2 regions of the Aerococcus viridans genome follow, and region 1 is predicted to be linked to the other one. Evidence: predicted binding sites of a transcription regulator. Region 1 holds the regulator's gene; the other holds the start of a gene.
The links. The regulator HrcA, encoded in region 1, represses chaperone genes, less so after heat shock. The targets are predictions, from matches to a motif close to TTAGCACTCNNNNNNNNNGAGTGCTAA.

Region 1 (16,573 bases):
AATCACTTCTGGTTTAATATGTTCAGTGATATGACGTAAAGATGCTTCGTCCACTTCAAGAACAGCTACTTTGTCTTTGGTTTTTGTACCAGAGTCTTCGATGAATGAAGATGTAATCCCTTGTAGCATGTTCGACCCTGAATTGTTGGTCATGACATGATCAAATTTTTGTTTCAAAATATTGACAGTCAGAGCAGTGGTTACTGTTTTTCCGTTGGTACCCGTAATGATGACTACACGGTAATTTTCTCCTAAGGCTTTTAAAATCTCGGGATCAATTTTCTGTGCAATTTTACCGGGTAGAGAAGTACCACCGCTTGTAAATCTCTTTAATAATTGTTGGCTTGTACGGCCGGCTACTGTTGCTAGTTGACTCTTAAATTTCATTTTTGGCACTCCTCTAATCATTTGCTATCCGCTACTTAGGCGAACTCTTAATGAGATAATTTTACCATAGGTGAGCAAAATTCTATAAAATTTCCTGTCATTTAAAATTTCTTTAAACTTTTACTGGGAATTCGACTTGCTAGCAGGAAATAAAATTGACTAGTGACGGGAATAAAAGTAAAATGAATAGCTGAGTAAATCGATATTAAAAAGTATGGGAGTGTTTAGATGGCTCAGTTATTTTTCCGTTACGGTGCGATGAATAGTGGTAAGTCTTTTGAAATCATAAAGGTAGCACATAACTATGAAGAACAAAACAAACATGTCTTGGTTTATACCAGCGCTGTTGATAACCGTGCAGGTGTAGGGAATGTGTCTAGTCGAGTGGGCGAAGAAAGATTAGCACGTGCAATTGCGACGGAGACGGATGTGTATGAGGATTTAACCACTTATATGCGAGAGAACGACCAAAAAATTTATTGTGTGTTAATTGATGAAGCCCAATTTTTATCAAAAGACCACATCTATCAATTGGCACGTATTGTTGACGAATTAGATATCCCAGTTATGGCCTTTGGCTTGAAAAATGACTTCTTAAATAACTTGTTTGAAGGGTCTAAATACCTATTACTTTTAGCTGACAAGATTGAAGAAGTGAAAACCATCTGTTGGTTCTGTGCCAAGAAGGCTATTATGAACATGCGTGTAGCTGACGGAAAGCCAGTGTATGAAGGTGAGCAAGTGCAAATTGGCGGTAATGAAGCCTATTACCCAGTTTGTCGTAAACATTATCACCATCCACCGTTGAAAGATGGTAAAATCTTTATTGAGCGCAACACTATTGAATAACAAGTAGGTAGGTATAAGTCAAATGACCATTGTCTCACCCAGTTTAATATCGAAAATAAACTGTAAGTTTTACATAAAGAAATAGAAAAGAGTTGAGAGCATGTTTACAGACCAATTAGATTCATTTATTGCCCGCTATGCGGAAGTAACTGAGTTAATGAGTGACCCGGACGTGATTAATGACAATCAACGGTTCCGTGCTATCTCTAAAGAAGAAGCTGATTTAAGACCGAAAGTAGAAACATTTAGTCACTATAAAGATGTGATTCAAGCTATTGAAGATACTGAGGAATTATTAGCAGAGTCATCAGACGATGAAATGACTGAATTAGCAAAAGAAGAATTGAAAGAATTAAAAGCAGAACGTGAGAGTCTTGAAGAAGAAATTAAACGTTTAATGATTCCTTCAGATCCAAACGACGATAAAAACATCATCATGGAAATCCGTGGTGCAGCAGGTGGGGACGAAGCCCAATTGTTCGCTGGTGACTTGTATGAAATGTATAGCCGTTATGCAACTAGCCAAGGTTGGCGCGTTGAGGTTATTGAATCATCTAGTAATGATATCGGTGGTTTCAAAGAAATTACCTTACAAATTCAAGGTGACAAAGTATATTCTAAATTAAAATTTGAATCTGGCGCTCACCGTGTCCAACGTGTACCAGATACTGAGTCTCAAGGTCGTGTGCATACTTCTACTGCTACAGTGGGTGTCATGCCTGAACTTGAAGATATTGACTTTGACTTAGATGAGGGTGATATCCGTATTGATATTTACCGTGCCTCTGGTGCCGGTGGTCAGCACGTTAACAAGACCTCTTCTGCCGTTCGTTTAACCCATGAACCAACAGGTATTCAAGTGGCTATGCAAGACCAACGTTCACAACAACAAAATAAAGATAAAGCAATGATGATCTTACGTTCGCGCGTATACGAAAAAATTGCTTCAGAGCAACAAAATGAATATGATTCACAACGTAAGAACTTAGTAGGTACTGGTGACCGTTCAGAACGTATCCGTACTTACAACTATCCTCAAAATCGTGTGACTGATCACCGAATTGGTTTAACTATTCAAAAATTAGACCGTATCATGACCGGCGAATTGGATGAAATCGTTGACGCTTTATTATTAGCCGATCAAGCCAATAAGTTAGAGGAGTTAAATGATTAATCAAACGTATCTAGAGGTCCAGGTTTGGGCCTCTTCTTTTTTAGAAGAAAATAACCAAGACGCTGAAATTGCTTATCATCTCTTGCTTGATTTAGCCGATTTTTCAGTATCAGATTGGGCCCTTAAACGTAAGGACATCATGCCCATTTACCTGAAAGAAGCCTATCAAGCGGCTATTGAGAAGGTGGCTAAAGAAAACTATCCTTGGCAGTATATTGTCGGGAAAGCTTGGTTTTACGGTGAAACTTTCAAGGTTTCACCAGCTACCTTAATCCCAAGACAGGAAACGGAAGATTTGGTGTCTTATGTGGCCGATTTAATCAAAAAAGAACATATCGCCAAAGATGCAAGGGTACTTGATATTGGAACTGGTACGGGGATTATTGCGGTTACCTTAAAACAACTGTTCCCAAACCTGCAAGTCACGGCGACAGATATTTCACCGGATGCCTTAAATATTGCCCGTGAAAATGCTGCGGATAAAAAAGTTGTTATTGATTTTCAACTTGGTGATTTATTTAAACCAGTTCTTGGCCAAGAATTTGATTTAATCATTTCAAACCCACCTTATATCGGCTCAGATGAAACGGATGTGATGTCCAAATCAACGGTCCTATATGAACCAGATTTAGCCCTTTTTGCAGAGGAAAATGGCTATCAAATTTATTGGCGCTTATTCGACCAAATCCATGATTATTTGGCTAAGCCGGGTTACTTTATTGGGGAATTTGGTTATCAACAAGGGCAATCCTTACTTGCTGGTGCTAAAGATCGCCTGCGAATGACGGACGCCGAGGTAAACATTATCCAAGATTATGCGGGCAATGATCGAATTTTAGTCATCCAAAATCCATATAATACAACAATCTAACAAATCCATAGAAATAAGAAAGGAGTTCAACCAATAATGACAAAAATCATTCAAGCAAGTGAAATTGATGAAGGCGCAGCCTTACTGCAAGATGGCCAATTAGTAGCTTTTCCAACTGAAACAGTCTTTGGTCTAGGGGCTATCGCCAATAATGCGGATGCTGTTAAATCAGTCTATACAGTAAAGGGCCGTCCAAGCGATAATCCTTTGATTGTCCATATCGCTGATCCAGAAGATATTTTTGACTATATGATTGATAATGACCCGGAGAGACATGACTTAATTGAAAAATTAACAACACAATTTTGGCCAGGTCCTTTGACCTTGGTTGTACCTGTTAAACCAGATACCTTCCCAAGTGTCGTAACTGGTGGCATGGATACAGTAGGGATTCGCTTACCTGATCACGAAACGACGCGTGATTTAATTCGCGCAACTGGCTTTCCAATCGTTGGCCCATCAGCTAACATTTCGGGTAAACCGAGTCCAACCCAAGTTGCTCATGTGATGCATGACTTTGATGGGGTCATTGGTGGCGTTGTGAATGCTGAACCAACTCGCATTGGGGTTGAATCTACGGTCTTAGACCTGACAGATTCAAGAGGGTTAATCATTTTGCGACCTGGATACATCACCAAGACCATGCTAGCTGAAGTGGTGACAGGCATGCCGATATATATTGGCGGGACCATTGCCAATAACGCGGATGAGGCGCCAAAAGCACCAGGTATGAAATATGTTCACTACAGTCCTAACCAACCTGTGATGGCCGTTTCGTCTGACAAAATGTCGAATGTGCTAGCTAATCTATCTAGTCAATCGATCAAGGTGGCATTAGCAACTAGTGAAAATAATTTTGAAAAGTACAAAACGTCAGTTGCCTCGATTGTATCACTGGGACCGACAATAGAAACCGCTACACAACAACTTTTCGCAGCTTTAAGAACGTTTGATGACCAAGAAAATATTCAACAAATTGTCGTAGAATTGTATCCTGATACAGAAAAAAATGGGGCATATCGCAATCGATTGATCAAAGCGAGTTCAACCGTGGTAGAATAGACCTAGATAAATAAATTGGATAAGGTAGACCCCAAGGAATATTATCAAAAAATAAAGCTGGAGGCAGATGCATGAGTAACGACATTATTTTTGATTTATTAGATGAGGAAATGGACCGCCAACAACATGGGATTGAGTTAATCGCAAGCGAGAACTGGGTATCGGAGGATGTACGACGTGCGCAGGGATCAATTGCAACCAATAAATACGCAGAAGGGTATCCGGGTAAACGCTACTACGGTGGCTGTGAAGTCGTAGATAAAATTGAAACATTGGCGATTGACCGCGCTAAAGAATTATTTGGTGCAGCATACGCAAATGTTCAACCACATTCAGGTTCACAAGCCAATATGGCCGTATATGACGCTTTCTTAGAGCCGGGCGATTTGGTCTTAGGGATGAATTTAACTGATGGTGGGCATTTGACTCATGGGTCAAAAGTAAATTTCTCTGGTAAGAAATATAACTTTATTGCTTACAATGTCACAAATGATGAAGAATATATTGATTATGCTGAAATCGACCGCTTAGCCAAAGCGCACCAACCTAAATTAATCGTTGCCGGTGCTTCAGCTTATGCGCGCACGATTGATTTTGAAAAAATCGCTGAAACTGCTAAAGCAGTTGGTGCATACTTTATGGTTGATATGGCTCACATTGCTGGTTTAGTTGCAGCGGGTCTACACCCAAATCCAATTCCTTATGCAGACGTTGTTACTTCTACAACGCATAAAACTTTACGTGGCCCTCGCGGTGGTTTGATTTTAACTGCTAACGCAGATTACGGTAAGAAATTAAACTCTGCTATTTTCCCTGGCATTCAAGGCGGACCTTTAGAGCACGTGATTGCTGCCAAAGCTGTTGCCTTCGGCGAAGCCTTACAAGACGACTTTAAAGACTACCAAGCACAAATCATCAAAAATGCCAAAGCCTTTGAAAAAGTCTTCAATGAAGAAGGTATTCCAATGGTATCTGGTGGAACAGACAACCACTTGTTATTACTAAAAGTCATCGGTTTTGACGTGACAGGTGCTGAAATTGAAACTATCTTAGATGAAGTTGGGATTACTGTAAATAAAAATACTATTCCAAATGAAACTTTAAGTCCATTTAAGACAAGCGGTATCCGTATTGGGACGCCTGCCATTACCACTCGTGGCTTTAAAGAAGCGGAGTCTGAACAAGTAGCTCGATTGATTGCTAAAATCATCAAAAATCCTCAAGATGAGGCTGTTCGAGCTGATGTTCGTGCATCTGTTAAAGCCTTAACTGAAGCAATTCCATTAAAATAATCTCATTTAAAGGACTTGAAGGCCTAGCTTACTTGCGCTAGACTTTCAAGTCCTATATAATATCTAGAGTTTGAGCAAAATTAATTGGCTGCATAAAATTTAAAAGTGAGGTAAATATTCATGAGTAAATTAGTTGTAATTGATCACCCCTTAGTGCAACACAAGATGGCTATGTTACGTGATAAAGATTTAGGGACTAAAGGTTTCCGTGAATTGGTAAATGAAATTACAATGTTTCTTGGTTACGAGGTAACGCGTGATTTACCAATGGAAGAAATTGAAATTGAAACACCTTTAGTTAAAACAACTCAAAATGTTATTGCTGGTAAAAAATTAGCGATTGCGCCAATTTTACGTGCTGGATTAGGAATGGTTGATGGGATGCTGTTATTGATGCCAGCAGCAAAAGTAGGTCACATTGGTATGTTCCGTGACGAAGAAACTTTACAACCACAAGAGTACTTCTTCAAAATGCCTCAAGACATTGAAGAACGTGAAGTAATCGTAGTAGATCCAATGTTAGCGACTGGTGGATCTGCCATCATGGCTATTGATTCACTAGTGAAACGTAATGTTAAAGCAGAAAACATCAAATTTGTATGTTTAGTTGCAGCGCCAGAAGGTGTGAAAGCTTTACAAGATGCTTACCCAGAAGTTGATATTTTTGCCGGTGCATTAGATGAGAAGTTAAACGAAGATGGCTACATCTTACCAGGTCTTGGTGACGCTGGTGACCGTCTGTTTGGTACCTTATAATTGTCATCAATTACATGTATATGCTACTCTTGATATACAAAACAAAGCATAAACATTTAAAACAAATAAATTAATATTAGATAGGTGATAATAAAAATGACGGAAAACATGATTGTTAAGGGTGGTCGTAAATTAAAAGGGCATGTAAGGGTTGATGGTGCAAAAAACGCTGTCTTACCTTTATTAGCAGCCACTTTATTAGCAGAACAAGGGAAGAGTCGCATTACCAACGCATCATTACTATCAGATGTATATGTAATGAACGATGTATTGCGTAACTTAAATGCGCAAGTTGATTTCGATGAAGAAAACAACGAAATTATCGTTGACGCTTCTAGTGGTCTAACCACTGAAGCACCATTTGAACTTGTTAGCAAGATGCGTGCTTCGATTGTTGTAATGGGGCCATTATTGTCTCGTTATGGTCACGCTAAATTTGCTATGCCAGGTGGTTGCGCTATTGGTTCGCGTCCAATTGACTTACATGTTAAAGGATTTGAAGCTTTAGGTGCCAAAGTAACAACTACAGCAGGTTATGTTGAAGCAAGCGCTGATAAATTAGTGGGTGCCAACATTTATTTAGACTTCCCAAGTGTTGGGGCAACACAAAATATTATGATGGCTGCTGCATTAGCTGAAGGGACAACAATCATTGAGAACGTTGCTCGCGAACCTGAAATCGTTGATTTAGCCAACTTTATCAATAAAATGGGTGGTCGCGTTCAAGGTGCCGGCACAGATACGATTAAAATCCGTGGGGTTGAAAGCCTTGAAGGAACTGAACATTCTGTCATCCCTGACCGTATTGAAGCAGGAACATTTATGGTAGCTGCAGCCATTACTGAAGGTGATGTCTACATTGAAGACGCGATTTCAGAACACAACCAACCATTGATTTCTAAATTAAAAGAATTAGGTGCGACAATTACTGAAGACGTGTCTGGTGTCCGTGTGCAAGGTTCTACCGTTTTGCATCAAACAAAAGCAAGAACTTTGCCATATCCTGGTTTCCCGACTGATATTCAATCACCATTTACAGTTGCCCAAGTTTTAGCAGAAGGTACTTCAGAAATGGAAGAAACTGTTTTTGAAAATCGCTTTATGCACTTAGAAGAATTGCGTAGAATGAACGCTAACTTTAATATTAACGGCAATACAGCTATTATGAACGGTCCTGCTAAGTTGCAAGGGGCAGCAGTAGCTGCTTCTGATTTACGTTCAGCAGCAGCCTTAATTTTGGCTGGTTTGAAGGCTGAAGGGATGACCAAAGTGTCTGAATTGAAATACTTAGACCGTGGTTACCACTCATTCGACAAGAAATTACAAGCCTTAGGCGCAAATGTACTTCGCGTGGATGTGGATGGTAAAACAGACGCAGAGCTTGCTAGTTTACTAGATTAGAATGGTCGTGACTTTATGAAATATTATCATCAATATATCAACCACCCATGGAAGAAGATTTTATTTTGGGGATTACTGTTAGTGATTGTGGGCTTCCTACTATTCATTATCGGTGGTTTGATTGGATACAGCATATCGTCTGACCAATCAGCCTTCAATTTCTTAAACCCGGCTAGCTGGAACCATGTCTTCTCATTTATACGTTAACATGACTATAAGCAATTTGAGGGGTGATTCTGTTATCACCTCTTTTTTTATATGAAAATGACAAGTGGATAGTCAAGCTAACTAGCAACAGGTGTTTACTTTCGTAGCCAACTACTGGTTGACGAGGTCTTTTTTAAGATCGCCTTATTTTTGGACTAGGATTTTTCAGGTTCAAATAATGATTCGCCACAATTTGAATCAGTTTTTTAGTGGGTCATATGTTACAATATGCTAGATATGAGGTGAGTTTATGGATGGCATTTTGCCTTTATGGAAAGAACGTGGCATGACGAGTCACGACTGTGTATTTAAAGTAAGAAAGATTTTAAAAATGAAGAAAGTTGGCCATACAGGGACTTTAGACCCTAATGTTGATGGGGTTTTACCGATTTGTTTAGGTAAGGGGACCAAATTGGTTGAATTGTTGATGGACAAAACCAAAGTTTATACTGGCGAAATTACACTAGGATTTGCAACGACAACTGAAGATTTAGACGGTGAAGTGATTGCTGAAGAATCTTTAGCCAATCCTTTTAAAGATGACCAGATTCAAGCATTGATGCATGAATTAACAGGTCATATCATCCAAATACCGCCCATGTATTCGGCGATTAAAGTCAAAGGGAAACGCCTGTATGAGTATGCCCGTGAAGGCCTTGAGGTTGAACGACCTGAACACCCGGTATTTGTCCACGACTTCAAGTTAGTGGGTCCATCTCGTTTTGAGGACGGCAAGCAAGTTTTTGCTTTTGAGGTGGTTTGTGGCAAAGGGACCTATGTCCGCACTTTAGCCAGCGACTTAGGGCGAAAACTAGGGGTACCAGCGACGATGACTAGCCTAACTCGGGACGGATCAACCCCTTTTTCAAGGGAAGATTGTCTGACCCTATCACAATTAGCAGAGGCAGTTGAAGCTGAGGATTATACTTGGTTGGTGCCAGTTGAATCGGCCTTAACAGCCTATCCAGTTTGGCAGGTTCCGGCTGAGGACAGCCACTTAGTGAAATTGGTGGAAAATGGGTCAGTCCTAGAATTAGCGACGTTACCGGCTGATTTAAGAGGTCAATTACCGGTGACGGCTTATATCGACAGCAAGTTAAAGGCGCTTTATGATGTCCATCCAAATAAAGATGGTAAAATAAAACCAAGTAAAATGTTTTAAAGATTGGACGATACTAAATGAAAACAATAAATTTACACCATCCTTTTGAACAATCAACGATCTATGGGGGCGATGTTGTCCTAGCCTTGGGTTTTTTTGATGGGGTCCATAGAGGTCACCAGGCGGTTATTCAAGCTGCTCGTGATGAGGCTGACCGTTTGCAATTACCACTAGCTGTGATGACTTTCAATATGGCACCAAGGATCATGTACCAACAAATCCATCCTGAAGGGGTGACTTATTTAACTACTTTAGCCGAGAAAGAACGATTAATGACACAACTTGGGGTGGATTACCTTTATGTCACGCAATTAACGTCATCATTCGCAGCCTTGAAACCGCAAGAATTTGTGGACCAATATATGGTAGGTTTGCATGCCAAATCGGTTGTAGCGGGTTTTGACTATACCTACGGCAAAAAGGACATCGCCAACATGCGGACCTTAGCTAGCCATGCAGCTGGTCGTTTTAACATTATTGAAGTGAATAAATTATCGGAAGATACCAGCAAGGTGGGGTCAACTGAAATTCGCCATGACTTGAATACTGGTCAAATTGACAAAGCTAACCAACAACTGGGCTATATCTATTCAATCGACGGGATCGTTGTTCATGGAGAAAAACGCGGCCGTGAGCTAGGGTATCCAACAGCTAATTTAATGGTTGCAGCAGAATCATTGATTCCAGTTGAGGGTGTCTACGTGGTTGAGATGTTGTTGAATGGGCAAGTCTACCCAGGTGTTGCTTCAATTGGGACTAATATTACCTTCGGGGAAAACCGCAAGCGTACAGTAGAAATCCATCTTTTAGATTTTAAAGGGGAAATCTACGGTGAATACGTAACGGTTTATTGGCATAAATACCTTAGACCTGAACTTAAATTTGATGGAATTGAAGGGTTGATTAAACAAATGGATCAGGATGCGGTTGATGCTGAAAATTATTTAGAAAGTTTGCAAAAATAGTATTTTTGCAAAATATGTAAAATATGACTTTGAAATGAGCGCTAGGGATTTGTCTTTGGCGTTTTTTTTGACAAAAAGTGTGCAAGTACAATCAAGAAAATGGGAAGCGTTGATATAAAAGGTTTTTAGTTAATCGTTTTTATAGATTCGATCAGACAATTTTTAGAATAGTAGTAGAATGGAATAGGAAATAAAAAATATTGGAGGAATGTCAAAATGGCATATTTGGATCGTGCTAAAGAAATTTTTGATGATGCAGTAAAGGTTCGTCGTCATTTACACGAAAACCCTGAAGTTGGTTTCGAATTACCAAAAACAACTAAACTTGTGAAATCAAAACTTGATGAGTTTGGAATTGCATACGAAAACGTAGGTGATACATACGGAATTACAGGTACATTGGGTGATTCTGCTAAGGGTAAAACTTTATTGTTACGTGCAGACATGGATGCTTTAGCCATTACCGAAAAATCTCAATCAGCATGTACATCTAAAAATGAAAATGGACACTTATGTGGTCATGACATGCACACCACTATTTTACTAATGGTTTTAAAAATGTTGAAAGAAAACGAAAACCAATTAGAAGGTCAAATCAAATTCTTATTCCAACCAGCAGAAGAAACTTTAAATGGTGGACGTGTAATGGTTGAAGAAGGTATTTTAGAAAGCCCAGTACCAGACGCTGGTATGGCATTGCATATGTGGCCAAATGGTGACAAAGTGGACGTTGAGATCCACAAAAAAGAGGCTTTAGCATCTGCTTTAAACTTTCGTATCACTATTAAAGGTGTAGGTGCTCATGGTGCAATGCCAAACAACGGTATCGATCCAGTCTTTGTGGCTAGCCAAATCATTAATGGTGCGAATGGCATTTTAGCTCGAGAATTACCATCTAACAAGGGTGCGTCATTATCTATGGGTTACATCAATGCGCCAGGTGGTGCCATCAACGTGATTCCTGATAAAGTAGTCTTAGAAGGAACTTCTCGTTCATTATTCCCAGAATCAGCAGAACACGTTTCAAAACGTTTACCAGAAATCGTTGAACATATTGGTAAAGCATTCCGTGCTGAAACTGAATATGAAGTATTGGCTGACTGTCCGTCATTAATCAACTCTGAAGAAATGGCTGAACAAGTGATGGCTTCTGCTAAAGAAGCTTTAGATGATAAATATGACGTGGTGAACGTACCACCATACTTAGCTTCTGAAGACTACGCACACATTGCTAGCAAATTGCCAGAATCAACATACTTCTTCATTGGTTGTCCATTACCAGATGACAATGGCGAAGTATACCCTGTTCACCACCCATTAGTACAATTCAACGAAGAAGCATTAATTGTTGGATCTGCTACCTTAGCAACATCAGCAACTAACTGGTTACGTGACAACAAATAAGGGTATCGAAAAATTATGCCAATCGAAAGGGCACCGCACTATTACAAATAGTTTGGTGTCTTTTTTTATAGAATTATTGTGTAAAATAGCCAACCTAACCAGTTCCAAAAGCTTGAAATCTTGAATGAAGATTCAAAAGTCAAAAAAAGTCAAAAAAAAGTTTGACTATTCTTGACAAAAGAAATGATAGGTGCTATATTATAGACATGTTAGCAGTCAGAGTTGTTAAGTGCTAATGAGGTGATAAGATGTTAACAAAACGACAAAGTTTAATTTTACAGGCGGTAATTGATCATTATTCAAAACATCAATTACCAGTCGGTTCGAAAACTTTATCTCAACATCAAGAAATAAACGCAAGTTCTGCTACAATACGTAATGAATTAGCCAGACTTGAAGATTTATCCTTGATTTCCAAAACCCATTCATCATCTGGACGAGTGCCAGCTGAGGCGGGTTATCGTTACTATATTAATCACATCATGCCATATTATGGCGGATTGATTGATTTAGAGCTCGAGGAAGAGGAAGATGCTTTACTTAGAGAGATATTCCACGATCCTTATAACGATTTGAGTCAAGTGATTCGAAAAACGGCTGCGACTTTAGCCTCGCTTTCAGAAAGCGCCGTTATTTCGATGGGGCCAGATATTACAAGGCAACGATTGGCCAATTTTCAAGTATTGTCTTTAACCGCTGACCAAGCAATGGTCATATTGGTGACGGATAAAGGTGTCATTCGCAATCAAATTGTGACATTCAACGAGGTGGTTACACCGGAATTGATTGAGGGTATTGCAGTGATTATGAATCAAGAACTTGTGGGCCTTGAGCTTGCAACGGTGATTGAAAGGCTGCAAACACACTATTTAAAAGATATTGAGCAAATGAACCGGTCTGATGAAGACAGTAATCTTTTGATTCACCGGTTTATGAATCAATTCAATAGTGATAGCATGAGGGTAAATGGTCAAAATTATTTATTTTCTTCATTAGCTGATTCAGCTAATGGGACTAGTATTGCACAATTAAGTCAATTACTAGAGGACCAATCAGTGATTACTTCACTGATTAATACCACAGACCAAGGTATCCAAGTGAGGGTGGGTAAGGAACTTAAAGATCCGACATTGGAGAATATGAGTTTAATGTCTACTAGCATGGGTACTGTAAAATCAGGTAAGTTAATCACTTTTGCGGTACTCGGTCCGGAAAGTATGTCCTACATTCGTATGGCGCAGCTTTTCCAAAGTATTTCAAAAGAAATGGTTAGATACCTGGACAATTATTATAAATCTTAGGAGGTCTATCAATTGACAAAAATGGACGACAAACAACAAGATTTAAATGTTGATGAAGAAATCAATGAAGAAATCAATGAAGAAATCAATGAAGAAGTCAATGAAACTGACGTTCAAGACGAGCAAGTTGAAACAGTAACTGAAGAAGATAGCGAATTAGCCTCTCTTCAAGCTGAATTAGCGGCTAAAGATGACCAAATTATGCGTCTATCTGCTGAAATTCAAAACATGCACCGTCGTAACCAAAATGAACGTGAAGCTGCTTCAAAGTATCGATCTCAGAATTTAGCTAAGAGTATTTTACCAGCTATCGATAACTTGGAACGCGCTTTAGAATTAGCTAAGGATGATGAGTCATCTCAGCAATTAGTGAAAGGTATCGAAATGGTACACGCAAGCTTATTACAAGCTTTATCAGAGGAAGGTGTTGAAGTCATTGACCCTAAAGGTGAAATCTTCGATCCAAACTTCCACCAATCTGTGAGTGCGGTACCGGCTGAAGAAGGACAGCAAGCTGAAGAAGTAGTGGCTGTTTTCCAAAAAGGGTATGTATTAAAAGATCGTGTACTAAGACCTGCGATGGTTTCTATTGCACAATAATTCATTTAACATATATTATAACCACAGATAAATTCATTTAAATTGATAGATTAATTAAAAAAGGAGACGTGTTTTATTATGGCAAAAATTATCGGAATTGACTTAGGTACTACTAACTCTGCAGTTTCTGTATTAGAAGGTGGCGAACCTAAAATTATCCCTAACCCAGAAGGTAACCGTACAACACCTTCAGTTGTTTCATTCAAGAATGGCGAACGCCAAGTTGGTGAGGTAGCAAAACGTTCAATGGTAACAAACCCTAACGCGATTGCTTCAATTAAACGCCACATTGGTGAAGACAACTACACTGTAGAAGTTGAAGGCAAAAAATATACACCTCAAGAAGTTTCAGCAATGATCTTACAATACTTAAAAGGTTACGCTGAAGACTACTTAGGAGAAACAGTAACAAACGCAGTTATTACTGTTCCTGCTTACTTCAACGATGCACAACGTCAAGCAACTAAAGATGCAGGTAAAATCGCTGGTTTAGAAGTTGACCGTATCGTTAACGAACCAACGGCAGCCGCACTAGCTTACGGTTTAGACAAAGTTGACGCAGACGAAAAAGTCTTAGTATTTGACCTTGGTGGTGGTACTTTCGACGTTTCAATCCTTGAATTAGGTGACGGTGTCTTTGAAGTATTATCTACTTCTGGTGACAACAACTTAGGTGGGGACGACTTTGATAACGCCATCGTAAACTACTTAATCGCTGAATTTAAATCAGAAAACGGTATTGACCTTTCTTCTGACAAAATGGCTATGCAACGTCTAAAAGATGCTGCTGAAAAAGCGAAAAAAGACTTATCTGGTGTAACGTCAACACAAATTTCATTACCATTCATTACGGCTGGTGCTGAAGGTCCACTTCACTTGGAAGTTACTTTATCTCGCGCGAAATTTGACGAATTAACTTACGACTTAGTACAACGTACAAAACAACCAGTTAAAAACGCCTTATCTGATGCTGGTTTATCTAAATCAGATATTGACCAAGTTATCTTAGTTGGTGGTTCTACTCGTATCCCAGCTGTTATCGACATGGTTAAAGCTGAAACTGGTAAAGAGCCTAACCGTTCAGTTAACCCTGACGAAGTAGTAGCTATGGGTGCTGCAATCCAAGGTGGGGTTATCTCAGGTGACGTTACAGACGTGGTATTACTTGATGTAACACCATTATCATTAGGTATCGAAACAATGGGTGGCGTGTTCACTAAATTAATCGACCGTAACACAACAATCCCAACATCTAAATCACAAGTATTCTCAACTGCAGCTGATAACCAACCTGCTGTAGATGTACACGTATTGCAAGGTGAACGTCCAATGGCCGCAGATAACAAGACATTAGGTCGTTTCCAATTAACAGATATTCCTGCAGCACCACGTGGTGTGCCTCAAATCGAAGTAACATTTGATATCGATAAAAACGGTATCGTAAATGTTAAAGCGACTGACAAAGGTACTGGTAAAGAACAACAAATTACCATCCAATCTAACTCAGGTTTAACAGACGAAGAAATCGATCGTATGATGAAAGATGCTGAAGCGAATGCTGAAGAAGATAAAAAACGTAAAGAAGCAGCAGATCTTAAAAACGAAGTTGACCAATTAATCTTCCAAGTTGAAAAAACAACTGGTGAATTAGAAGGTAAAGTTGATCAAGCTGAACTTGACGAAGCTAACGCGCTTAAAGATGAATTGAAAGCAGCGCAAGAAGCTGACGATGTTGAAGCAATGACAGCTAAGAAAGATGAATTAAATGAAAAAATTCAAGCTTTAACTGTCAAATTGTACGAACAAGCAGCGCAAGAAGCTGAAGGTCAAGAAGGCGCAGACGACTCTTCAGACAATGATGGCGATGTAGACGCTGACTTCGAGGAAGTTAACGACGATAAATAATCCATAAGTTTCAAACCCTGTCTTCTATGAGGGCGGGGTTTCTTATGTTATGATGGACTGCATAACGCATGATTCAAGGGGGAGTACAGTGTGGCTGAAAAAAGAGACTACTATGAAGTCCTTGGCGTGTCAAAGACCGCAAGTAAGGATGAAATAAAGAAAGCCTATCGAAAATTATCAAAAAAATATCATCCAGATATCAACAAAGAAGCGGATGCGGAAGACAAATTTAAAGAAATTTCTGACGCATACGAAGTCTTAAGTGATGACCAAAAACGTGCAGCCTATGACCAATACGGTCACGCAGCTACTGACGGTGGCTTCGGTGGAGGCGGCGGATTTGGTGGTGGTAGTTACCAATCTTACGGCGGCTCTGGCTTTGAAGACATCTTTGAGCAATTCTTTGGTGGAGGCGGCGGAGGCTTCAGCGGTTTCGGTGGTGGCTTCGGTGGAGGCGGCCGTACGGTTAACCCTAATGCACCGCAACAAGGTGATGACTTACAATACAATATGGACCTAGAATTTGAAGAAGCTATTTTCGGGACGGAAGAAACGATTTCTTACCGTCGTGAAGTAGACTGTACAGTATGTGAAGGATCTGGTGCTGAACCAGGTACAGCAGTGCATACCTGTCCAACATGTTCTGGTTCTGGTGTTGAAAAAGTTTACCAACAAACACCATTAGGTCGTGTGGTTTCTCAATCTGTATGTCATGAATGTTCAGGTAAAGGGAAAGTATTCGACCAAGCTTGCCACCACTGCCACGGTGCTGGACGTGAAACTGTAACACATAAAGTGAAAGTTAACGTACCAGCCGGTGTTGAAGATGGTCAAAGCATGCGTCTAAGCGGGCAAGGAAATGCTGGTAAAAATAATGGACCAGCAGGAAGCTTGTATATCGTTTTCCATGTGAAACCTTCTGAAATATTCGAGCGTGAAGGGGCAGAAATCCGCTATGTCTTACCAATTAACTTCGCCCAAGCGGCTTTAGGTGCTGAAATTCAAGTCCCAACTGTTCACGGTAAAGTATCGATGAAAGTGCCAGCTGGTACACAAACAGGTACGAAATTCCGTCTACGCGGTAAGGGTGCACCTAAATTAAATGGTAATTCAAATGGTGACCAAATAGTAACTGTTAAAGTGGTTACACCTAAGAATCTAAATGAAGAACAAAAAGCTTCATTGAGAGCTTTCGCTAAAGCTTCAAAAGACGAAGTAAGTGAAGAAGACAGAGGTT
Region 2 (16,573 bases), 860 kb from region 1:
TCTTGTAGTTGCCGATAAAGTCGATGATATTCACGAATTCCTTATCATCATGCTTACGAAGCCCACGCCCCATTTGTTGGACGAAGATGATGCTGGATTGGGTGTTACGTAACATGACCACCTGGTTGATTTCTGGAATATCAATCCCTTCATTAAAGATATCCACTGTAAAAATATAGTCTAAGAGACCTGAAGTTAACCGATTTACTTGCTTGGTTCGCACATCTTGGCTATCGCTACCAGATAGGGCGACAGTTTTATAACCACGGGCGTTGAATTTGTCGGATAGGGACTTGGCTTCCTCGTTGCGGCTACAGAAGACTAAGCCTTTGACCTTTTCTTTATCTAAACCATAGTAAGTCAACTTGTCCATGACATAATCAACCCGTTCGTCTAGGATTAGGTTCTTTAATTGGGTGGTTTCAGAAATCAATTCGCCGTCTTTTTCGAAGTCGGTCACCCCAAAGTAATGGAAGGGGGCTAGTAAATCAGCTTCAAGAGCATCTTGCAGGCGGATTTCATAGGCGATATTGTAGTCAAAGAGTTCATATAAATTATAGCCATCTGTACGCTCAGGTGTAGCCGTTAAACCAAGTAGGAATTTGGGTTTAAAGTAGTCAAAAATCCGCTGGTAAGACGCTGATCCAGCTCGGTGGACTTCATCTACTAAGATATAATCGAATTCTTCTGGGTCAAATTGGTGTAAATGTTGGTCGCGGGTAATGGTCTGTTGGGTGGCGAAAATATACTTGGCTTGGCTATCCTTTTTATTACCTGTATAAAAGCCAAATAAATCATCTGGTTCTGTATGCATCACCCTTTTAAAAGAGGCCATTGCGGAATGTAAGATTTGTTCCCTGTGAACGATAAAAAGGACTTTTTCGGGTTTGGATTCCAAGACATCAAAAGCCGCTAGGTAGGTTTTACCAGTCCCGGTAGCCGCGATTACTAAGCCACGGTCGGCGCCATTTTGCCGTAATTCAATAAGACTATCTAAGGCTGGCTGTTGCATCTTATTAGGTACGATAAAGTTCTTGGCTGGGTCCAGTAAGATACTAGTATCACGGTATTTAGGCGGTTGGAAGGAATTGGCATATGCTTCAATCCAGTCTTCAGTTAAAGGCTGCGCACTCGCCCATTCCTTGTCTAAATGGGCCTGCATTTGATGGATAATGGCCCCGTGGTGGTAGGTAGTCAGTTTAATGTTCCACTCGTAATTGGTTTTTAAGGCATGGTTGGTCAAGTTTGACGACCCAATAATAAAGGAAGCGTGGTCCTTGTGTTCAAATAAATACCCTTTAGCGTGAAAAGCTTCTTTGTCAGAAATGCGGACCTCCAAATTAGGAACTTTCAGCAAGGCCTTGAAAATATCTGGTGAGTTAAAGTCCAAATAGTTGGAGGTAATTAACCGGCCTTTTATCCCTCGTTGGTGTAAATCAAAGAGGTGGGTTTTCAGCGTGTTGAGACCACTCTCCGTCACAAATGCCACTGAAAATGTAAAAGTTTCGCTGGTATCCAATTCCTCCTGCAAGGTATTTAATAGGAAGATATTCTCATCAGGCTGATTAATAATCAACTCAGGGTCATACTGGGCATGCCCCAACTGCCTCTGATCAATAAAAGCATGCCGCAAAGATTGCGCTAATAAATCCATATATACCTCCAAAAAATCCTAAAATTCAGTCTACAAATCAATCTATAGCGTCATTTGTGATAACTTATCTACAGCAGGCAGGTCCGCTGGCGCCCAGTCTAAAGACTTCAATTCGCTAGGCTTCAACCACTTGATGGCCTTATGTTCCGTCAAGAAGGGCTCACCTTGCTCAAGCTGGCAGATAATTGTTGTGAGATGAACGCGTCCGAAATCATATTCGTAGGCTGATGTATCAAATATCTCTGGGGATACTTGAACCTGGATCTTTAACTCCTCTTCCAATTCACGTTTCAGGGCTCCTTGCGCAGTTTCGCCAGCTTCTATCTTCCCACCAGGAAACTCCCACAAGTAGGCTAAAGACTTCGCGCCCCCGCGTTGGGCACATAAAATTCGCTGGTCTTTAATCAAAATCGCCCCAACAACATAAATATCTTTCATCCGTATCACCTGTCAATCGTTTTTTTACTATCATTAAAATCGGGTTGGACAAACCATAGATGACTGCGTTTCAGTTTAAGTTGAGCTGACATTGTCAGCCACTGCCCTAAACTTCCAACGTTCATCTGTTAACGGTTTGTCTCGCACCTAGAATATATAGATCATTTTACCGGACCCTCATTAAATAAGAAAGATCATAAGCTGCTTTACTTATCAATTGTCCGCAAATGGTTTATGATGTAAGGGACGAACACATATACAAAAGGAGTGGATTGGATGAAAGCTTGGATACTCAATCAAGCAGGTGGCCCAGAGAATTTTGAACTGCAAGAAATCGACAGGCCGATGGCACAAGCGGGTGAGGCTCTAGTCAAGGTCAAGGCAATTGGGCTTAACCGCCATGATGTCATGTCGAGGAACAGTTTGAAGCCGGATGCCAGCCTTGAAGACCGGGTGATGGGGATTGAGATTGCTGGTGAAGTGGTAGATATTCATACAGACGGGACGGAATCCAGTCATGTTGCTATTGGCGACCACGTAGCGGGGATTATTACCCACGGCGCATATGCCGAATACGCCCGCATCCCCCTAAGTCGTGCCATGGTTTTCCCTAAAGACACGCCTTTTACTACCGCTGCCGCCATTCCAGAAGCCTTCATGACCGCCTACCAGACTATGTATTGGATCGGCGACTTGCATCAAGGTGAACGGATCCTTGTCCATGCAGCGGGTTCTAGCGTTGGGACTGCAGCTATCCAATTGGCCAACCACCTGTCGCAGGTAGAAATCTTTGCCACCGCAGGCCGTCAAGATAAATTAGACCTAGCTAAAGAATTAGGCGCCCAGACCACCATTAATTATAAGGAAGAAAATTTCGCCGACGTGATTTCTGAAGCAACTGACAATAGGGGAGTCGATGTCATTCTAGATTTCATTGGGGCGTCCTATGCTAATAAAAATGCGTCAGCTATCGGCCAAGACGGCCGCTGGGTTTTAATCGGTGTTCTTGGGGGCACAGAGGTTCCGGACTTTGATATGGGGCAATTGCTCTTTAAGCGGGTGAAACTCCAAGGGACCTTGCTGTCAACACGCTCAGACGACTACAAGGCGCGCCTAGTAGCAGACGTCAATAAAGAAGTCGTGCCTTTAATTGCAGACGGTACTATTCAACCAGTGATTGACACTGTCATGGCTTTTGACCGCCTACCAGAGGCCCATGAATATATGGAAGACAATAAAAACTTAGGTAAAATCATCATCAGCTTGGAAGACTAAAGTTTCGTGATTTTATTGAGGGGAGTGATTTAGGGTGTTTGCCAGCAATCGGGGCAAATGCCCTTTTTCATTAGAAATATATGAGAGTTCAGATTGCTTTATTTGTCAGTTTTGATACAATGGGGTTAATATTTATCATTATTTTTTAATGAATTAAAAGGAGCTGACAGGTATGGAAGAGTCGAAGATGCAGGAGATTGCGCAGTATTTGTATGATGCGGAGAAGAATAAGACGGCGATTGATAATGTGACGGAGGTGTTTAATGTTTTCTTCGATGAGCAAGAAGCCTATGATATCCAAGATTTGGTCGTAGCTTTGAAGAAAGAAACAGACGGGAAGACGGCGGCCTATAAGATTGGTTTGACGTCACCGGCTAAGATTAAACAGTTGAATATTGATCAGCCAGTTTATGCCCACATTTTTGAGTATATGATTTCTTATGACGGCGAACCTTTGTCGATGGAACGGTTTATCCACCCCCGTATTGAGCCGGAAGTGACTATTGTCTTGAAGGAGGATATCTACCAAGAGAATGTAACTTTTGAAGAAGTCATGGATAAGATTGACTATGTCTATTCTTCTGTTGAGATAGTAGACTCTCGCTATCACGGTTTCCGTTTCTCCTTGGAAGATGTGGTTGCTGACAACACTTCTTGCCAGGGGGCAGTTTATTCAAATACCCACTTCAGCTTAGACCAAGTGGATATCTTGAACGAAAAAGCTGTTGTTTATATTAATGGTGAGAAGATTGATGAAGGGATTGGGAAGGATGTAGCCAACCATCCAGCCAATGCGGTGGTCTTCCTAGCCAACGCCTTGTATAAGCGGGGTGTGAAATTAGAGGCCGGCGTGCCAATTATGACCGGTGGCATGACCAAGGCGAACAAGATTGAAATTGGCGATAAGGTCGAAGTGAAATTCGATACCATGGACGACATTTCTTTTGAAGTAGTCGAATAAGCAGACTAAAGGCCAACTAATGGCAAAATAAAAACCAGCTAGTAGGGGACGAAAAGCGCCTAATCTAGCTGTTTTTTTGTGGTTGATTTTAGTAATTTAAACCCAATTTTGGTCCAGTTTATGGGCGCGTTTATGCTTTGGTGTTTACGCGCCTAAATGCGTTAGACGCGTCAATGCTCAGCGACTTTTCGCGTACCTAAAAAAGCAAGTTTCTTCTATACAATAGGGCAATTAAATGACACCTCTTATATAGAAGAAACTTGCTCAGGGATGATTGATATTTTAACTTATCTGGCTCATTTGATAGCTGCAATAATATTTTATTTAATGACTGCTGCTTCAACTTGTTTTGGGACCCGGTCTTGTTGGTCAGTGAATGGGATAAAGACATCGCGCGATGACGCCATAGCGTATTGGATGTTTTTCCCGTCTTCAGTGTATTCAACCACACGGTAGTATGGATCATGGTAGAAGATAAAGCGGTAGTTGTTGGCTAGGGCTTCTGGCATCAATTCTTGTTTAGCTGAAATAGAATCCATTGGGTAATCGTCTAGACCACCGACCCAAAGTGGGTTTGTGTGAACGAATGTAAGTAGGATATCTGCCATATGTAGCATAGTTTCGCCAGCTTGTTCAAGACGTATAATGGTATGACCAGGACTGTGACCACCTGTCACTTCCATGGTAATCCCTTCAGCAATGGTAATGCTATCCGTAAAGGTTGCTACTTGTCCTTGGATGGCTTCCCAATTTTCTTTCGGATAAGTATTCTTAGTCCGTGCATTTGGATGTCTTACCGCATCCCACTCGATATCAGAGATATAAATCGTCGCATTAGGGAAGGTTGATTGCCATTGATCGTCTTCAAAGTAAGTCAAACCGCTGGCATGGTCGTTATGCATGTGGGTCATCATCACAACGTCAATATCTTCAGGCGTAATCCCAAGCGTTTCAAAGTCTTCTTGGATACTACCTTCTTGTTGAAGGCCAACATTTCGTTTCCCTTTTTCATTAAATTTATCCAAGTTAAAGGACGCATCAATGATGTAGTTTTTCCCTTGGTATTGGATAACAATCGGGTCACAAACCTCAGCCACTTGGTTTTTATCATTATATGGATAGTAGCGGCCCCAAAGCGCTCTTGGTACCGGACCGAAAATTGTCCCGCCGTCTGTGCCAATCATCGCGCCGTTCAACCAAGATAGGGTCATGTCGTGGAAAGTATATGTGTCAATCATAATAAAAATCTCCTTTATATGTATGCTTGGGTTTCTAAATACGAGTCATTTTTCAATTGTCAAAAGGGGTTCAGCCCTTAGCTGGTGTCATAGCCGATTAATAGTTTCCTTCGATAATCATGGATATTCCTTGGCCACCCCCGATACACAAGGTAGCTAGGCCATAAGTAGACTGCCGTTTGATCATTTCGTGGACCAGGGTGACTAAGATGCGGGCGCCGGATGCACCAATCGGGTGACCCAAGGCGATGGCACCGCCGTTCACGTTGACCTTGTCCATATCTGCATCAAGATCTTGCAATACACACAAGGCTTGGGCAGCGAAAGCTTCGTTGGCTTCAATTAAATCGATGTCTTTTATAGTCAATTGGGCTTTATCCAGTGCTTTTCTGGTAGCTGGAATTGGACCTGTTCCCATGATTGAAGGGTCAACGCCGGCGCTTGCGAAGGCTTTAATGGTAGCTAAAGGTTTAGCGCCAATCGCTTCGGCTTTTTCCTTGGACATTAAGACGATGGCTGCAGCCCCGTCGTTAATACCTGAAGAGTTGGCTGCTGTAACAGATCCACCATCACGCTTGAAGGCTGGTCTTAATTTAGCTAAAGATTCTTGGGTAACACCAGCTCTTGGATATTCATCCGCTTCGATTTGGATATCGTCGCCGCGTCTTTGCGGAACGGCGACGGGTGTAATTTCATCTTGGAATTTGTTGTTATTGATGGCAGCTTCCGCCTTTTGTTGGCTGGAAGCAGCTAGGGCATCTTGATCTTCTCGTTTGAAACCATATTTTTCTACAATATTTTCTGCGGTAATCCCCATATGGTAGTTGTTGAAGGCGTCGGTTAAACCGTCTTTAATCATGGTGTCGACCACTTTCTGGTCGCCCATTCGCATACCCCAACGTGCATCTTCAACAATGTAAGGCGCTTGGCTCATATTTTCGGTCCCGCCAGCAACCACGACGTCCGATTCGCCCACCATAATACTTTGCGCGCCAAGGGCGACAGCTTTCAAACCTGAACCGCAAACCTTGTTGACAGCGAAGGCTGGTTTTTCAACTGGAATTCCGGCAGCGACTGCAACTTGGCGGGCAACGTTTTGACCTAAACCTGCGCTTAAGACGTTACCGAAGATGACCTCATCTACTAGGGTTGGATCAATGTTGGCCTTAGCCATGGCTCCTTGAACGGCTACCTTACCTAAGTCAACAGCGGAAACATTTTTAAATACGCCACCGAATGATCCGATGGGGGTTCTTTGTGCAGCTACGATTACGACATCTTGCATTTGAAAACTCCTTTCGAGGGTTAAGTTGAGGTGAGACAAAAGTCGCTTAGAATATACGCGCTAGACCAAGAGTAGAACTATTACTGTAGGTAATTAAGGTATTTTGGAAAGCGTCGGATAATTTTGACTTTTGGAACCAGATATTGTGAGTCATATTAATCAAATTCACTTAAAAGCCGATCATCAGAAACAAAAAAAGACTGCAAACCATTTATGCGGCCCGCAGTCTTACTAGCTAAGAGCCCGCATTCACGAGAAATAGGACTCTTCCATATGTTGGAACAATCCTAGTTAGCTAATAATAATAATAAAGATGTATGTGTCTGGTGATCAGTAGAGGTCATTGACCAAGAGGTGTTGGTCATATTTGTAAAATCTGTATGCATTGCCATATTGGTCTCACTCCTTTGATTTAAGTTAGTGCTATATTATCATCATATTTTCATTTTAACAAGTATTTCCCACATTTATTTTTAATTTAATGTCATTTTTGAAACACAAAGATGAGTTAATCATATATGTATCAAGGGATTTGGTCAATTGTAATATTTTTGTAAATGAAAAAACGGTGAGCTTTATGAGGGTGAGCTGGACCATTTTGTCAGCTGAAAACGAGTTGAAAACAAAAATTGTACATCTTGAAAGATGCATATTTTGACATAATATGCCCCTAAATTTGACCAAAAGATGTCATTTCCTTCATAGAAGGCTAGAAAAAGTTGGTCAACCATTTTTCCAGAGATCCCCAGGACAATATCAAAAGGATTCGTTGGCAAATACTTTCTCTTATTGCTTTTAATAAAATGAGATGGTAAGGTGACACCAATCAAAAAACTCATAAAGTTTTAATAAAAACAAAGTATCAATATTGGAGGAATGCATCATGGCACTAGAAAATGTAGATTTTGGAAACATCAATGAAATTCCCTACCGTCCATTACGCCCTGGAATCGATCAAGCCGTGTTCGCCATGTCAGGTGACGGCGTCAATGTAACAGTTAACCGAGTAGAGAATGGCAACGACTTACGCCCACATACGCATGATGACCACCAACAAATCGCCTGGATATTACAAGGTGAATGTGACTATTACGTTGACGGTGAGCCGTTCCGCATGAAGGCAGGCTCATGGGTAGTCGTGCCGAAGGGCGTTGAACATTATATTCATGTGTACGATTCGCCAGAAACAGTGGTGAATGTGGATATTTTCGCCCCAGCGCGTGAAGACTACAACGAAGCTTACAGCCAATTCTTGAAACAACAAGGCTACCAAGGCTTTAACATTATTGACTAATTAGAAATAGAGACATTAGGACTGATTTGAATAGGACTAAAGACGGGAAAAGGATGATATAAATGGAAATGCGCAACCTTGTAAAAGAAAAAATTGCTGAAAAAGGCTATGCTATCGGTGCTTTTGTGGCATCAAGCTCTTCGTTAAATACGGAAATTTTAGGGGTCAATGGCTTCGACTTTGCTATGATTGACTTCGAACATGCTCAAACAAGCTTAGAAACAGCCTTAGATATGGTGCGTGCAGCCGAATTATACGGTACTGCCCCATATGCCCGTGTTTACAACCCAGAAGATGGTCCAATGATGGGTCGAATGTTGGATATCGGTTTACATGGATTGATGATTCCAATGGTCAATACCAAAGCACAAGCGGAATTCGTGATTCAAAACACTAAAATGCCTCCAATCGGGATCCGCGGTAAAGGGATTGGGCGTGGACCACTTTGGGGTGCTTATGAAAACTACAACAAGGGTGAAGTAGACGAAAAATCCATGGTTATCGTCCAATGTGAAACCCCAGAAGCAGTTGAAAACGTTGAAGAGATCGTGAGTGTTGAAGGAATTGACTGTGTGTACATCGGTCGTCTTGACCTAGCGCATGCCATGGGTGTTGAAGACCCATCAACAAGTCCAGAACTTGAAGCCAATATTCAAAAAGTCCTTAAAGCTTGTAAAGATGCAGGTAAAATTCCAGGCATCTTTACAGCTAATGCACAAGATGCAATCAACCGAATTCAACAAGGATTCCAATTCGTCACGGTATTGAACGACTTGGCCTTCTTCCGTCAAGCCACCAAGACCCGGATTGACGATGTCCGCAAAGGGGTAGAAGGGGACAAATACCAAGTGGACGACGCCGTATTCTTGAAATAGATAGTATTTTGGGGTGTTTTCCCATAAAACGCAAGATAAAAAAATAAGGCAAGCCATCATATTGAATGTGGCATGCCTTATTTTGCGTTACTATAGGTTTTCTAGTTTAGTAGCGGCTTCTTCCCAAGCAGTCATGACTTGGTCTAGCGCTTCTTCTTTTTCTTGAAGCGTTTGGTTTAGTTGATTCAATTTCTCGAAGTCATCTAAGAATTCGGGCTTGGTCATATCCAGTTGAATACCTTCGATGGTTGCCTCCAATTCGGCCATAGTTTCTTCATGCTGAGCAATTTCCCGTTGCAATTTACGCTCTTCTCTTTGCTTGTCTTTAGACATTTGGAAGGCTTGTTTGGTATCAGAAGCAGGTTCAATCACTGCTTTTTCAACTTTTTCTTGGTTATTTTCAGCTTCTAATAGGGCTAATCGTTCTTCTTCAGAGGCTTTTTTAGCTACGTAATAATCGTAGTCACCTAGATAAAGTGTCGAACCTTCAGGGTTGATTTCTAAAACGGAAGTGGCAATTCGATTGATAAAGTACCGGTCATGGCTGACAAATAACAATGTGCCGTCGTACTCGATCAAAGCATTTTCCAAGACTTCTTTAGAATCGATGTCCAAATGGTTGGTCGGCTCATCAAGAATCAAGAAATTGTCATGTCTAAGTGCTAGTTTAGCCAATTCAAGACGGGCTTTTTCCCCACCAGAAAGGGTGGCAACGGACTTAGTCACGTCGTTTCCAGTAAATAGGAAAGATCCAAGAATTGTCCGAATATCCCGCTCCATCATCGTCGGATGTTCATCCCACAATTCATGCAGGACATCTTTTTTCGAATTTAGATTCCCTAATTCCTGGTCATAGTAACCCATTTGTAGATGAGCGCCATAGTCGATGGTACCGCGTAGAGCAGGGATTTGTTTGATGATTGTTTTTAATAAAGTTGATTTTCCTACACCATTTGGCCCAACGATGGCAATGGCTTCTTGTTTCCGCAATTGGAAAGAAATGGGTTCAGCTAAAACATTGTCCGGACTATAACCAACCGCTAACTTATTGGCTTGTAAGACGTCGTTCCCGGAAGGTTCAGCTACTGAAAACTGGATACGAGCTGATTTCTCATCATTCATTGGCTTTTCAATCTTGGTCATTTTCTCTAACTGCCTACGACGGGATTGGGCCATCTTCGTGGTAGATGCGCGAACGATATTACGGGCTACATAGTCCTCTAATTTGGCAATCTCTTCTTGCTGTTTCTCGTAGGCCTTCATTTGCAGGGTGACACGTTGTACGCGTTCCTTCAAGTAGAAAGAGTAGTTCCCCTTGTAATAATGAATACCTTGGTGGGCCATTTCATAAGTTTCATTGGTCACAGCATCCAAGAAATACCGGTCATGGGACACGATTAATAAGGCACCAGGATATTTTGGTAGATAGTTCTCTAACCAAGTTAATGTCTCAATATCCAAGTGGTTAGTCGGCTCATCGAGAATCAATAAATCTTTCTTTTCTAGTAGGATTTTCGCTAAAGCCAGACGAGTACGTTGGCCACCAGAAAGCGTCGAAATCTTACGGTCGTAGTCCTCATCGAAGAATTTGAAACCGTGTAAGACCATACGGATTTCTGATTCGTAACCATAAGCGTTAAAACGAATCAAGTCCTCTTGAAGCTTGTCATAGCGGTTTAAGGCAGCTTCATAGGCTTCAGCATCTTGCATGAGTTCTTCGTCAGCCAAGGCTAGGGCCGCTGTTTCGGATTCTTTCAATAATTTAATAACGGGTTCAAAAACAGAGACCATTTCTTCGTAAATAGTCCGGTCACCAGAAACCGCAGTGTGTTGGTCCATATAAGCAATAGTTGTTCCTTTAGTCAAGGACACTTGGCCATCATCAGGTGCTTCAATGTTGGCTAACATTTTTAATAGTGTCGACTTACCAGCACCGTTGCGGCCAACCAGGGCAATTCGACTGTTGTGTTGGATAGTCATTTGTACGTTTTCAAAAATTACTTCAACGCCATAGCGTCGAGATAGATTTGAACCTTGTAATATGATCATAATAGGCATGATCCTTTCATTTATTGTCTTAATTATTTTACCACAAAAAGATTTGAGCATTCCTTGGAAACTTTTTATAAAATATTGCAATTTTTAATATAGTCTAAAATTTGGTGAGTAGGCACTCTTGTGTTAATTTCACAAACTTGGTATACTGTCTAAGAAATCATTTTAGAATAAGAAAGAGGACTGAACATGCGTAAAATACCCAAAGCAACAGCCAAAAGATTACCACTATACCATCGCTACCTGCGCGTATTCAAAAACATGGGGAAAACACGCGTTTCTTCAACAGAATTAAGTGAAGCAGTAAAAGTTGAAAGTGCAACGATTAGACGTGACTTTTCATACTTTGGGGCTTTAGGTAAACGTGGTTACGGCTACGATATCGATGCCTTATTAGAATTCTTTGGTAAGACTTTAAGCCAAGACCGTTTAACAACAGTAGCCCTTGTAGGGGTTGGTAACCTTGGTAATGCCTTATTAAACTACAACTTCAAGAAATCAAACAATATCCGTATTGGCGCAGCTTTCGATATCAACCAAGATATCATCGGAACAGTCCACAATGGGGTACCTGTTTATGACATGAAGGATTTAACGAAGCAATTGAAATTAATGGATATTGAAGTGGTCATTCTTTCGGTACCTGAAGCAGTTGCCCAAAATATGATTCCAGCATTAGAAGAAGCAGAGATTAAAGGTATCTTGAACTTTACGCCAGTGAGGTTGGATGTACCGGATAGCATCAGAGTGCAGGATGTAGACTTCACCAATGAATTACAAACATTGATCTACTTCATCTCAACAAATTCGTAATGACTTGTTAGTATATTATGCAATCATGTAAGCATTCGGTATAGGATGCTGGTGTCGGTGGTTAAATACTTTATTTATACAAAAGTTTGAGTTGGAAAATTATAGCAAGGTAACCTGAATGACATTCTTGTTTGGCAATTTAGTTTTACCTTACTAATTAATCAGTTGAATAAAATAGTCGCAGGATTCAAAATCTATATAAATATACAAGCGAATAGGCCGAGATGTTTTTTCTCGGCCTATTCTGTATGTTTTAAATCGCCTGAAAGTTTGTTAAGTTTCACATATGTGATCTAAAATGATGTTAAATACTTTGCAATTTTTATCAAAAATTGATATTTTTCAGGTCGTTATTTAGATTTTAACTGCCGTACTATACCAATCGTTTTGAATAAATCCATCATTTCATAGGCTGTAATACCAATGGCTAGGTATACTGCCCAATCCCAACCGGTATCTTCTACGCTACGAATGGCAAAGTTGAGCGCTAGAAAGATAAATAAGGCTTTGAATAGTAATAAGAATATTACTGGTCCTTTTAATTTCAACAACTACATTCCTCTCTTCAAGATTAGTCTGATTTTAGTCAAAGTTAATCTTAGATTTCACTTAATAAAATTACCTTAATTTCCGCATAAAATCAAGGTTTTCGACTTGTGGGTAAAAATAGGTCAAAAAAAGTCAACATTTCTCTTGCAATTCATATTTGATTGTTTTAATATAGGAAATGTAGAGGTTAGCAGTCAATCAAAGAGAGTGCTAATCTCTAAAAAAACCAAGTAATTTAGCTTGGGTTTGACAAATATTTTATCTAAATGGAGGGACATGTAAATGATTAAACCATTAAACGGACGCGCAGTTGTGAGAGTTGAAGAGGCTAAAGAGCAAACAGTTTCAGGTATCGTATTACCGTCAGCTGCTAAAGAGAAACAACAAGTAGGTGTTGTTGAAGCAGTTGCTGAGAATACGGAAGATTTCACATCACAATTGAAAGAAGGCGACCGCGTTCTATTTGAAAAATATGCAGGTTCAACATTTGAATATGATGGTCAAGAATTATTAATTATTAAAGAAAGCGATATTATCGCAATTGTAGATTAGTCAATTTATCAATATTTACAGATTAATAAAAATATAAAATTTTATGAGGTGAATGAATAAATGGCAAAAGATATTAAATTTTCAGAAGATGCACGTCAATCAATGGTTCGTGGGATTGATATATTAGCTGATACGGTGAAAGTAACTTTAGGACCAAAAGGTCGTAATGTTGTTTTAGACCAAAGTTATGGTTCACCGCTAATCACTAACGATGGTGTAACTATCGCTAAAGACATTGAATTAGAAGATAAATTTGAAGATATGGGTGCAAAACTAGTTGCTGAAGTAGCTTCAAAAACAAATGATATTGCCGGTGACGGTACAACAACTGCAACTGTTTTAACACAAGCAATTGTAACTGAAGGTATGAAAAACGTTACTGCTGGTGCTAACCCAGTAGGTGTTCGTCGCGGGATTGACAAAGCAATTCGCGTAGCGTCAGATCGGTTATCTGAAATTTCAGTTCCTGTAGATTCTAAAGGCGCTATCGCTAACGTTGCATCAATTTCATCAGGCGACAGCGAAGTTGGTGACTTAATTGCAGAAGCAATGGAAAAAGTTGGCCAAGATGGCGTCATCACTATTGAAGAATCTCAATCAATTGATACCTCTCTAGATGTTGTTGAGGGTATGCAATTTGACCGTGGTTACCTATCTCAATATATGGTAACTGACAATGACAAGATGGAAGCCGTTTTAGAAAATCCTTATATTTTATTAACAGATAAAAAGATTTCTAATATCCAAGACATCTTGCCAGTTCTAGAACAAGTTGTTCAAGAAGGTCGTGCATTACTATTGGTAGCTGACGATATTGACGGTGAAGCATTACCAACACTAGTTTTAAATAAAATCCGTGGTACTTTCAACGTTGTTGGGGTAAAAGCACCAGCCTTTGGTGACCGTCGTAAAGCAATGTTAGAAGACCTATCTATCCTAACAGGTGGTCAAGTTATTACTGAAGACTTAGGACTTGAATTAAAAGATACGACAATTGACCAATTAGGTTCTGCTAACCGCGTTGTAATCACAAAAGATGAAACAACTATTGTTGAGGGTGCGGGCGATAAAGAGCAATTAGCACAACGTGTTGCCCAAATCCGTACTCAAATTGAAGAAACAACTTCTGAATATGACCGTGAGAAATTATTAGAACGCTTAGCTAAATTAGCTGGTGGTGTTGCTGTTGTTAAAGTTGGTGCAGCTACTGAGTCAGAATTAAAAGAACGTAAATTACGTATCGAAGATGCTTTAAATGCCACACGTGCGGCTGTTGATCAAGGTATCGTAGCTGGTGGTGGTACTGCCTTCGTCAATGCTAAAAAAGCAGTTGCTGAATTAGCTGAAACATTAGTTGGTGATGAACGAACTGGTGCACAAATCGTCTTACGTGCTTTAGAAGCACCAGTACGTCAAATCGCTGAGAATGCTGGTTTAGAAGGATCTGTTATTGTTGAAAAATTAAAAGAACAAGCAGACGGCATTGGTTTTAATGCAGCAACTTCTGAATGGGTAAACATGATTGAAGAAGGAATTGTTGACCCAACAAAAGTTTCTCGCTCAGCATTGCAAAACGCAGGTTCAGTAGCTGGATTAATCTTATCTACTGAAGCAGCTGTTGCAAGCCAACCGAAACCTGAACCACAAATGCCAGCAATGGATCCAAGTGCAGGTATGTATTAAAAAACAGGGTGAGAGAGCCGATGCCAAGAGAGGAACGATGGAAGGTTAGGGCAGTGGCTGACAAAGTCAGCAACAATCTAATCTGAACCGCAGCCCTCTCTGGAGGCTCGAACCCGACTAGGGCAAGAGATATTGATCTGCCGATTATTGGCTGATGAAATCGAATACCCTATAAATAACAAACTATGGGGCCGTGACAGTGATGTCGCGGCTCTTTTTTTATTCATTTTCTGTAGGTAAGAGTTCAACCTATCTTTCAGTTAGGGCTTTTGATTATAATAAAGCTATGGATTTATTGAACTGAAAAAATACTGAATGGTTGAAGGGGCGTTTGATGATGTTATTTACAGAAGATGCGAGCTACTATGCTGAACAAATTAAAGAAGGGAAGTTGTCAGTTAAGGAGGTTGTGATTGCTGCTTTAAAGAATATGACGGCTTTGAACCCGACTTTAAATGCGGTTGTTTGGCGTCAAGACGCAGATGCTTTGGCCAAAGCGGATGAGTATGACGCGCTTTTAGCGACATTGACCCCGCAGGAAAAAGCGGATTTACCACCTTTTTTCGGGGTGCCAACTTTAATTAAAGATCTTGGCCAGTCACAAGCTGGTCAGTTGGCTGCGAGTGGGTCGATATTACTCAAAGATAACATGGCGACGGTAACGGACAATTTCGTTCAAGCTGTTGAAAAGGCTGGTTTTATCGCGGTTGGTCGGTCTAACGTGCCTGAATTTGGTTTTAAAGGGATTAGTGATTCTAAAACTTTTGGCGCGGTTAATTCGCCGATTGATACCAACCGTAATCCAGGTGGTTCAAGTGGTGGCGCGGCTGCGGCCTTAAAATCTGGAATGGTGCCTTTAACCTATGCTTCTGATGGGGGCGGATCGATTCGAATGCCTGCGTCTTATTCAGGGCTGATTGGTTTGAAACCGAGTCGTGGGCGTATGCCAGTTGGTCCCGGTCAATACCGGAGTTGGCAAGGTGCTGCGGTACCTTTTGCCTTAACAAAATCAGTCCGTGATACTTGGACCTTGTTGAAGGTCTTGCAGGTCACCCAATATGAGGCGCCTTTCCCAATGCCAACAATCGAAGAAGACCAATTGGTGGATTTAGACCGGCCCTTACGTATTGGTTATCTGACTGATTTGAATGACCAATTAACCATCAGTGAAGTGGGGCAGGCTGTCTTAGACCAGGTGATCGAACAGTTGAAAGCGCTGGGTCATGATGTCTTTGAAGTTGCGGACCCAGTGGACCGGATTCAAGTCATGAAGTCTTACTTTAAAATGAACAGTGTTGAAACAACGGTGATGATGGAGGGTATTGCCCAAGCACTTGGCCGTGAGTTAACGGATGCGGATATGGAACCCTTGACTTGGGCGATTTACCGGTCTGGTTACAAAATTTCAGCGGTGGAATTAAGTCAAATGATTGGCGACTGGGACCGATGGGCAGCCATTTATGAAGCAGGATTCAAGCATTATGACCTCTTGCTGACGCCAACAACGAATGGACCAGCGCCTAAACATGGGATTTTTGAAGCCGATGAAACAATTCTTGCAGCGGAAAAAGACATCGACCAGTTAAGCCAAGAGGACCAGCAACAGCTTATTTGGGATCATTTTGGCCAATCAATCCCTTATTCGCCATATGTGTCGATTGTCAACTTAATCGGCCAACCAGCGATTTCCCTGCCGATGTTTAAAAATGAAGAAGGACTGCCAATTGGGGCGCAATTTATTGCCAACAAAGGAAACGAATACCTGCTATTGCAATTGGCTAAGCAGATTGAAGCAGCTGACTTGTTGGATACAGACATTGTGAATTTGTAGGAAAATATGCCGCCATCTAGAAAATAATCACACCATCAACAAGGGCTTGCCCACAAGGGTCAGGCCTATT

Region 2: AWM76_RS09505 (co-chaperone GroES) is a predicted target of HrcA. The motif match lies at 12,625-12,651, and genes of this name have one in related genera.

Annotation. Positions count from the first base shown of each region.
Region 1 is NZ_CP014164.1:1,173,130-1,189,702, reverse strand. It holds gene AWM76_RS05725 (Mur ligase family protein) at 1-387, opposite strand, end outside; gene AWM76_RS05720 (thymidine kinase) at 616-1,236, shown strand; gene prfA (peptide chain release factor 1) at 1,337-2,410, shown strand; gene prmC (peptide chain release factor N(5)-glutamine methyltransferase) at 2,403-3,281, shown strand; gene AWM76_RS05705 (L-threonylcarbamoyladenylate synthase) at 3,318-4,343, shown strand; gene glyA (serine hydroxymethyltransferase) at 4,415-5,635, shown strand; gene upp (uracil phosphoribosyltransferase) at 5,756-6,391, shown strand; gene murA (UDP-N-acetylglucosamine 1-carboxyvinyltransferase) at 6,488-7,792, shown strand; gene AWM76_RS10415 (DNA-directed RNA polymerase subunit beta) at 7,808-7,999, shown strand; gene truB (tRNA pseudouridine(55) synthase TruB) at 8,250-9,161, shown strand; gene ribF (riboflavin biosynthesis protein RibF) at 9,179-10,126, shown strand; gene AWM76_RS05675 (M20 metallopeptidase family protein) at 10,343-11,530, shown strand; gene hrcA (heat-inducible transcriptional repressor HrcA) at 11,779-12,831, shown strand; gene grpE (nucleotide exchange factor GrpE) at 12,844-13,431, shown strand; gene dnaK (molecular chaperone DnaK) at 13,510-15,336, shown strand; gene dnaJ (molecular chaperone DnaJ) at 15,427-16,573, shown strand, end outside.
Region 2 is NZ_CP014164.1:2,030,633-2,047,205, reverse strand. It holds gene AWM76_RS09560 (DEAD/DEAH box helicase) at 1-1,654, opposite strand, end outside; gene AWM76_RS09555 ((deoxy)nucleoside triphosphate pyrophosphohydrolase) at 1,697-2,092, opposite strand; gene AWM76_RS09550 (NAD(P)H-quinone oxidoreductase) at 2,369-3,367, shown strand; gene AWM76_RS09545 (2-keto-4-pentenoate hydratase) at 3,540-4,328, shown strand; gene AWM76_RS09540 (MBL fold metallo-hydrolase) at 4,649-5,566, opposite strand; gene AWM76_RS09535 (acetyl-CoA C-acetyltransferase) at 5,664-6,851, opposite strand; gene AWM76_RS09530 (cupin domain-containing protein) at 7,735-8,145, shown strand; gene AWM76_RS09525 (HpcH/HpaI aldolase family protein) at 8,208-9,020, shown strand; gene AWM76_RS09520 (ABC-F family ATP-binding cassette domain-containing protein) at 9,111-11,069, opposite strand; gene AWM76_RS09515 (redox-sensing transcriptional repressor Rex) at 11,265-11,888, shown strand; gene AWM76_RS09510 (hypothetical protein) at 12,239-12,439, opposite strand; gene AWM76_RS09505 (co-chaperone GroES) at 12,720-12,989, shown strand; gene groL (chaperonin GroEL) at 13,050-14,672, shown strand; gene AWM76_RS09495 (amidase) at 15,010-16,503, shown strand.